2 linked regions of the Aminobacter aminovorans genome follow. Each later gene encodes a partner of the first gene's protein in a complex. Links are inferred from orthologs where the notes say so. Each region holds a gene or a part of one and is shown on either strand. Other genes may lie near its edges. The genes, in order: katE and hfq.

Region 1 (3,275 bases):
GGCTCGGCCGACCAGATCGTCGTCGGATCGAACGCCGACGACATCGTCGGCCAATGGCGGACCCTTCACGGCATCGACGATGAAGCGACGCCCTGGACGACCATGGTCGACGGCCACAGCCGTATCGTCTGGAAGGACGGCGCCGGACGGGAGGTGATCGAACAGTATCGCATCAAGGGGATGGGGCACGGCACCCCGCTGGCCGCAGATGGCATCGGCGCACCCGGCCCGTTCATGATCGACGCCGGCATCTCGTCGACGCAGCGCATCGCGCAATTCTGGAACATTGCAGACCCGCAGGCCGAGGTCATGCTGCCGCAGAAACGAGTATCAGCGCCGGCTCCCGCCGGGCCGGCCCGCGCCGAGGGGATCACCAGGACAATCGAGGATGCGCTGCGATCGGCCGGGCTTCTGCGCTAGAGCAATTCCAGGAAAAGTGTGCAGCGGTTTTCCGTCAGGAATTGCGCAAAAACAAGAAGATAGAGAGATTCCGCGGTTCGAAGAAAAGCGGAAACGCTCTAGGGGATACGCGCCGGCTCCGGCCAAGGCGAGCGGACCACCGGGCCCGCTCGCCTGCCTTGGACATTGAGGCGTCAGCGCGCTTCTCTCGACCACATCCGCAATTTGCCGAGAGCCTCGACGAAGGCCGGCATGTCCTGCGCGGCGGCAAGGTGGATGACGCCGTCATCGTCCGGTGCGCCATTGCCGCAGACCTTCTCGATCAGCGCCCTGGCGGCCGTGACATGGCCGATGAACTTGCAATGCGCGAAGGCATCGGACACGAAATCGCGAACATCCGGATTGGCTGAGATGGCCGGCATTGCCTTCTCGTCCGGCAGCAGCGCGACAGCGTCATAGAGCACCGAGGGAGCCCCGGCGATCATCTGGTCGGCGGCAACGAGCTTGCCGTCGCTCAGCTTGGCGCCGCCGACTTTCGGCGCGATGATCTCGAAGTTGGCCCCGGCCTTGGCGATCGCGTCGGTGAGCGCCGAAAGCAGGGCGGCATCGGTGCCGTCGGTGACGAGAATGCCGAGTTTTCGTCCTTCGAAACGCTCCGGTCCCTTGGCGAGAATGCTGAGCGAAGCTGCCGGCTCGAGATCCTGGCGTGTCGCGATGGCAGCGTCGGCGGCCTTGGGCATGGACTGGAGGCCCAGATTGGCGGCGACGCCATTGGCCAGGCCGCGATCGACATTGAGCAGATGCGACACCATGCGCTCACGGATGACCGGTGTTTTCACCTTGGCGAGTTCAAAGGTCAGCGCCGCTGCGATATGGGCCTGCTCCGGCGGGCTCTGGCTCAGGTAGAATTGTCGCGCCTGGCTGTAGTGATCGGCGAAGCTTTCAGCACGTAGCCGCTGCTTGGGGCCGGCCTCGACATCGGCAAAGGAGCGGAACCCGGCCTGCGGGGATTCGCGCGGCCCCTCGCCCCAGGAATTCGGCTGGTAGTTGGCGCGGCCGACCGGGTTGCGCATGGCCATGTGACCGTCCTGCTGGAAGTGATGGAACGGGCATTTGGGCGCGTTGATCGGAATGTGGGTGAAGTTGGTGCTGCCCAGCCTTTTGATCTGGGTGTCGAGATAGGAGAAGTTGCGGCCCTGCAGCAGCGGATCGTTGGAGAAGTCGATGCCGGGCGGCACATTCTGCGTCATGAACGCAACCTGCTCGGTCTCGGCAAAGAAGTTGTCGGGCATGCGATCGAGCACCAGGCGGCCGACCGGGACAGGCGGCAACAGCTCTTCGGGAATGAGCTTGGTGGCGTCGAGCACGTCGAAGTCGAAGCTGTCGGCGAACTCCTGGTCGAACAGCTGGACCTGCAGTTCCCACTCCGGGAAATTGCCGGCCTTGATCGCGTCCCAGAGGTCGCGGCGATGGAAATCGGGATCGGCGCCGTTGATCTTCACCGCCTCGTTCCAGACCACGGACTGGAGGCCGAGCTTCGGCTTCCAGTGGAACTTGACGAAGGTCGATTCATCCCTGGCGTTGACCATCCGGAAGGTATGGACGCCGAAACCCTCCATGAACCTGAACGAACGCGGGATCGCCCGGTCGGACATCACCCACATGATCATGTGCATGCTCTCGGGCGTCAGCGAAATGAAGTCCCAAAAATTGTCGTGGGCCGATTGCGCCTGTGGAAAGCCGCTGTCCGGCTCGGGCTTCACCGCATGGATGATGTCGGGAAACTTGATCGCATCCTGGATGAAGAACACCGGGATGTTGTTGCCGACGATGTCCCAGTTGCCCTCCTGGGTGTAGAGCTTGACGGCAAAGCCGCGGACGTCGCGCGCCAGGTCGACCGAACCCTTGCTGCCGGCGACGGTGGAGAAGCGGACAAAGGCCGGGGTCTTCTCACCGGCACGCTGGAAGATGTCGGCGCGGGTGTATTTTGCCAGCGACTTGTAGGTCTCGAAATAGCCATGCGCGCCATAGCCGCGGGCATGCACGACGCGCTCGGGGATGCGCTCATGGTCGAAATGGAAGATCTTCTCGCGCAGATGGAAATCTTCCAGCGCGGTCGGTCCGCGTGCGCCGATCTTCAGCGAATTCTGGTCATCTGAGACCGGGCCACCCTGGGCGGTGGTCAGCACGGGGGTTGCGCCTTCGGCCAGCTGGTGCAGCTCGCCGCCTTCGCCGCGCTGGAGTTTCTGGTCATGGATCGTGGCAATCTTGCCGCGGTTCGTTGACTTGGCCATTGCTCATTCCTTGGAGAGGGGGTGCGGGTGCGCACATCACCCTCAATGCCGCGACGCCGGTGCGGTTCCCTTGGTTCTCGAAATGAAGTTGGGGCTCACGAAATGAAACGGGGGCTCGCGAAATGAAGTCTGGCCGCAACATATGAAACTGGCGTGGGCACTGCCGCCCGCCGGCTGAGCCGGCATTGGCCACATCCCGGCCGCCCCGCCGAGCCGCCCCGCTGATATGTCCGAGCGGCCATGGATGCCAGGCGGCCGACTGAGCCGGCGCGCCGAAATTGTGCCGGCACTTTTTGGGAACCAATCGTCCTGCCAACGGTTTTATTGTCGCAAGTCAGGAGAAAATAATGAAAAATCTTATACTTAGCGCGGCCATTCTGGCTGCCACGGCTTTCCATGCCCAGGCGCAGACCCAGCCGTCGAGCGACCCTCAGACGCCGGCCATTGCCACGCCTGATACTGTCAATCCGACGGCTCCGGTAGCCGGCGCCAACAGCTTCACCGAAGCGCAAGCCAAGGCCAAGATCGAAGAGGCGGGCTTTCAGAACGTGACGGCGCTGGTCAAGGCCGAGAGCGGCATCT
Region 2 (3,052 bases), 1.0 Mb from region 1 along the record:
ACAAGTTCCGCAAGCGTTTCCATTATGTCGAAAAGGCGCTCGATGACGCCGGCCATAGCCTGGAGGCGGCAACGCTCGACGAGATGGAAACGCTGTGGCAGCAGGCCAAGACGGCGAAGTAAGCCGTCTTAGCCCTTGTTCTTGCGCAATATTTTCGCTGCGATCTCGTCACGGGCGGAGGCGGTTGCCTTGAGCGTCATCGACACGCTGCCATCGTCATTGTCGGTACGCGAAACGACGTCGCCATTGCGGTAGAGCCAGTCGATCTGACCGAGCTGGCTCGGCTCCAGAGTGACGTCGATGCTCTCCAGCTCGCCCGAAACCCGCTTCTCGATCAGGCCGGTGAGCGCGGAAATGCCCTCGCCCGTAATGGCCGAAATGGCAATCGGCGGCGTCTTGCGGCCGTCGCTGCTGTCGGCAAGCAGGCGCTCGCGGTTGCCCTCGTCGAGCTGGTCGATCTTGTTCCAGACCTCGACGACGCGGTCGGTGTCGGCAGCATCGACGCCGAGATCGGACAGAATGCGCTCGACATCGTCGGCCTGGGCAGCCGTATCCGGATCGGAAATATCGCGCAGGTGGATGACGAGGTCGGCTTCGACGACCTCCTCCAGCGTCGCCCTGAAGGCGGCGATCAGGTGCGTCGGCAGGTCCGAAATGAAGCCGACGGTGTCGGACAGGATGATCGGCGTGCCATGCGGCAACCGGACCCGGCGCAAGGTCGGATCCAGCGTCGCAAACAGCATGTTCTCGGCCAGCACGCTGGCGCCGGTCAGCCGGTTGAACAGCGTCGACTTGCCGGCGTTGGTATAGCCGACAATGGCAACCACCGGGAACGGCACCTTGCGGCGCTTCGAACGGTGCAGGTCGCGGGTCCGGACGACGGTTTCCAGCTCGCGCTTGAGCTTGATGATCTTTTCCTGCAGCGCGCGCCGGTCGGATTCGATCTGCGTCTCGCCGGGGCCGCCGAGGAAGCCGGCACCGCCGCGCTGACGCTCGAGGTGGGTCCAGCTGCGAACCAGCCGGCCCTTCTGGTAGTTGAGATGGGCAAGCTCGACCTGCAGCGTGCCTTCCTTGGTACGGGCGCGCCGGCCGAAGATTTCGAGGATCAGCCCGGTGCGGTCGAGCACCTTGGCGTTCATCTCTTTTTCGAGGTTGCGCTGCTGCACCGGCGTCAGCGGATGGTCAACGATGACCAGTTCCGCCCCGCGCTCCTTCACGATCGTCGCGAACTCCTCGACCTTACCGCTGCCCAGCAATGTTGCCGGACGCGGATCGTTGAGCGTCACGATCGCGGTGTGAACGGGTTCGAGATCGATGGCGCGGGTCAGGCCGACCGCCTCGTCGTGGCGGGCCTCGGCCGAACGCTGCAAACGCGGACGCGCACTGTCGTCGTCACCCTTGGGCTGGCGCGTCAGCACCGGCACGATGACCACCGCGCGCGTGGGGGCCTTGTCGCCCCCTACCGATTCGGGTCCATTGCTGTCGCCGGCCTTGGCGCCGGCAGTCCTGTCGCGTGCCAATCAGCCGCCCTGGCTTTCCTCGCCATCGAACATCTGAACCGGCTGGCTCGGCATGATCGTGGAGATGGCATGCTTGTAGACGAGCTGCGAGTGCCCGTCACGGCGCAACAAAACACAGAAATTGTCGAAGGAGGTAACTACTCCGGTCAACTTCACGCCGTTAATCAGGAAAATGGTGAGTGGGTTTTTGCTCTTGCGAACTGAATTCAGGAAAAGGTCCTGAAGATTCTGCGATCGTTCCGCCATTGTTTTTTTCTTTCGCCGATCCCTGTCTGCTGCCAATGCGCCAAATTACCGGGCCCATGTCAAGCCAGCAAACACCCCCTTGCCACAACGCGTAGCAAGCTGAACGAGATGAATTTAACCATTTACGCCCAAGCGGTTATCAGGCTTGGATTTTTTCCGCAACGTCAAAAAATGCATCACGGAGTGAAAGCGCGACCGATCCGGGATGCCCGTTGGCGACCGGCTGGCCGTCAATGGCGACGATCGGCATGATCACGGTCGTTGCCGCGGTCATGAACGCCTCGCGCGCCGACTTGGCTTCCTCGACGGTAAACCCGCGCTCCTCGACCTTCAGGTCAAGCTTCTTGGCGACATCCATCAGCGTCGTACGCGTGATACCGCGCAGGATGCCGCTGTCTGCCGGACGGGTGACGAGGTGGCCGTCCTTGGTGACGATCCAGGCGTTTGTCGCAGCCCCTTCCTTCACGGTCCCATCCGGGTCGACGAACCACGCCTCCTGCGCGCCGGCCTCCTTGGCCTGCTGACGCGCCAGCACGTTGGGCAGCAGACCAACCGACTTGATGTCGACGCGCTCCCAGCGATTCTCCGGAACGGTAATCACCTTGATGCCTGCCGCCGCCCGCTTGGCCGACGCGACCGGGTCGGTGCGCTTGGCGGTCACGACGAGCGATGACAGGGTGGTTTCGCCTGGGAACACGTGGTCACGCGGCGCGACGCCGCGCGTCACCTGGAGATAGACCATGCCATTGCGAACACGATTGCGGGCAATGACCTCGCGCATGATGTGGACCAGCACGGCGCGATTGACAGGCCAGGCGATCCTGAGTTCGGAAAGCGAGCGGTCGAGGCGGTTGAGATGGCCGACGCTGTCGACGATGAAGCCGCGCGCCACCTCGCAGACCTCATAGACGCCGTCGGCGAACTGATAGCCCCTGTCTTCGATATGCACGCCTGCCTGGGCATGCGGGAGATAGCGGCCGTTGACGTAGGCTATGCGCGGCATGGTTTTCGTGTCCCCGAAAATTCAGACGGAGTTCTAGTCGATTTGCGCCGCGCGGCAACGCTCAAACGTCTGGTCCAGATCAGAAGAATTCGAGGCTGACGCGGAACATCTGCTCGACCTGCTTGACCGCCTTGTCGAGCGCGAAAATGACGACACGATCCTTGGGCTTGACCTTCACCGACCCGCTCGGCTTGACCACATGGCCATCCCTGTAGATGGCGCCGATACGCATGCCGTCGGGCAGATCCAGGTCGCGCAGCAGCGTGCCGACCAGCGGCGAGGT

The links.
Region 2: the proteins of katE (region 1) and hfq are in contact, whole or in part, in a crystal structure (PDB 3VU3), measured with the Escherichia coli proteins. The link is inferred for Aminobacter aminovorans from one-to-one orthologs.

The regions. Positions count from the first base shown.
Region 1 is NZ_UFSM01000001.1:4,090,050-4,093,324, forward strand. Bases 144-3,099 are described here. They hold katE (catalase), read right to left. Parts: upstream 2,694-3,099; coding sequence 594-2,693; downstream 144-593. Other genes in these bases: DY201_RS20145 (extracellular catalytic domain type 1 short-chain-length polyhydroxyalkanoate depolymerase), read left to right, coding at 144-420; DY201_RS20160 (PepSY domain-containing protein), read left to right, coding at 3,041-3,099. Outside these bases: more of DY201_RS20145, read left to right, coding at 1-143; more of DY201_RS20160, read left to right, coding at 3,100-3,275.
Region 2 is NZ_UFSM01000001.1:3,060,892-3,063,943, reverse strand. The notes cover bases 144-2,876. They hold hfq (RNA chaperone Hfq), read right to left. Parts: upstream 1,767-2,876; coding sequence 1,521-1,766; downstream 144-1,520. Other genes in these bases: trkA (Trk system potassium transporter TrkA), read right to left, coding at 2,849-2,876; DY201_RS15085 (D-amino-acid transaminase), read right to left, coding at 1,906-2,769; hflX (GTPase HflX), read right to left, coding at 144-1,520. Also shown: mazG (nucleoside triphosphate pyrophosphohydrolase), read left to right, coding at 1-122; more of hflX, read right to left, coding at 129-143; more of trkA, read right to left, coding at 2,877-3,052. UniProt on the Escherichia coli protein: RNA chaperone that binds small regulatory RNA (sRNAs) and mRNAs to facilitate mRNA translational regulation in response to envelope stress, environmental stress and changes in metabolite concentrations.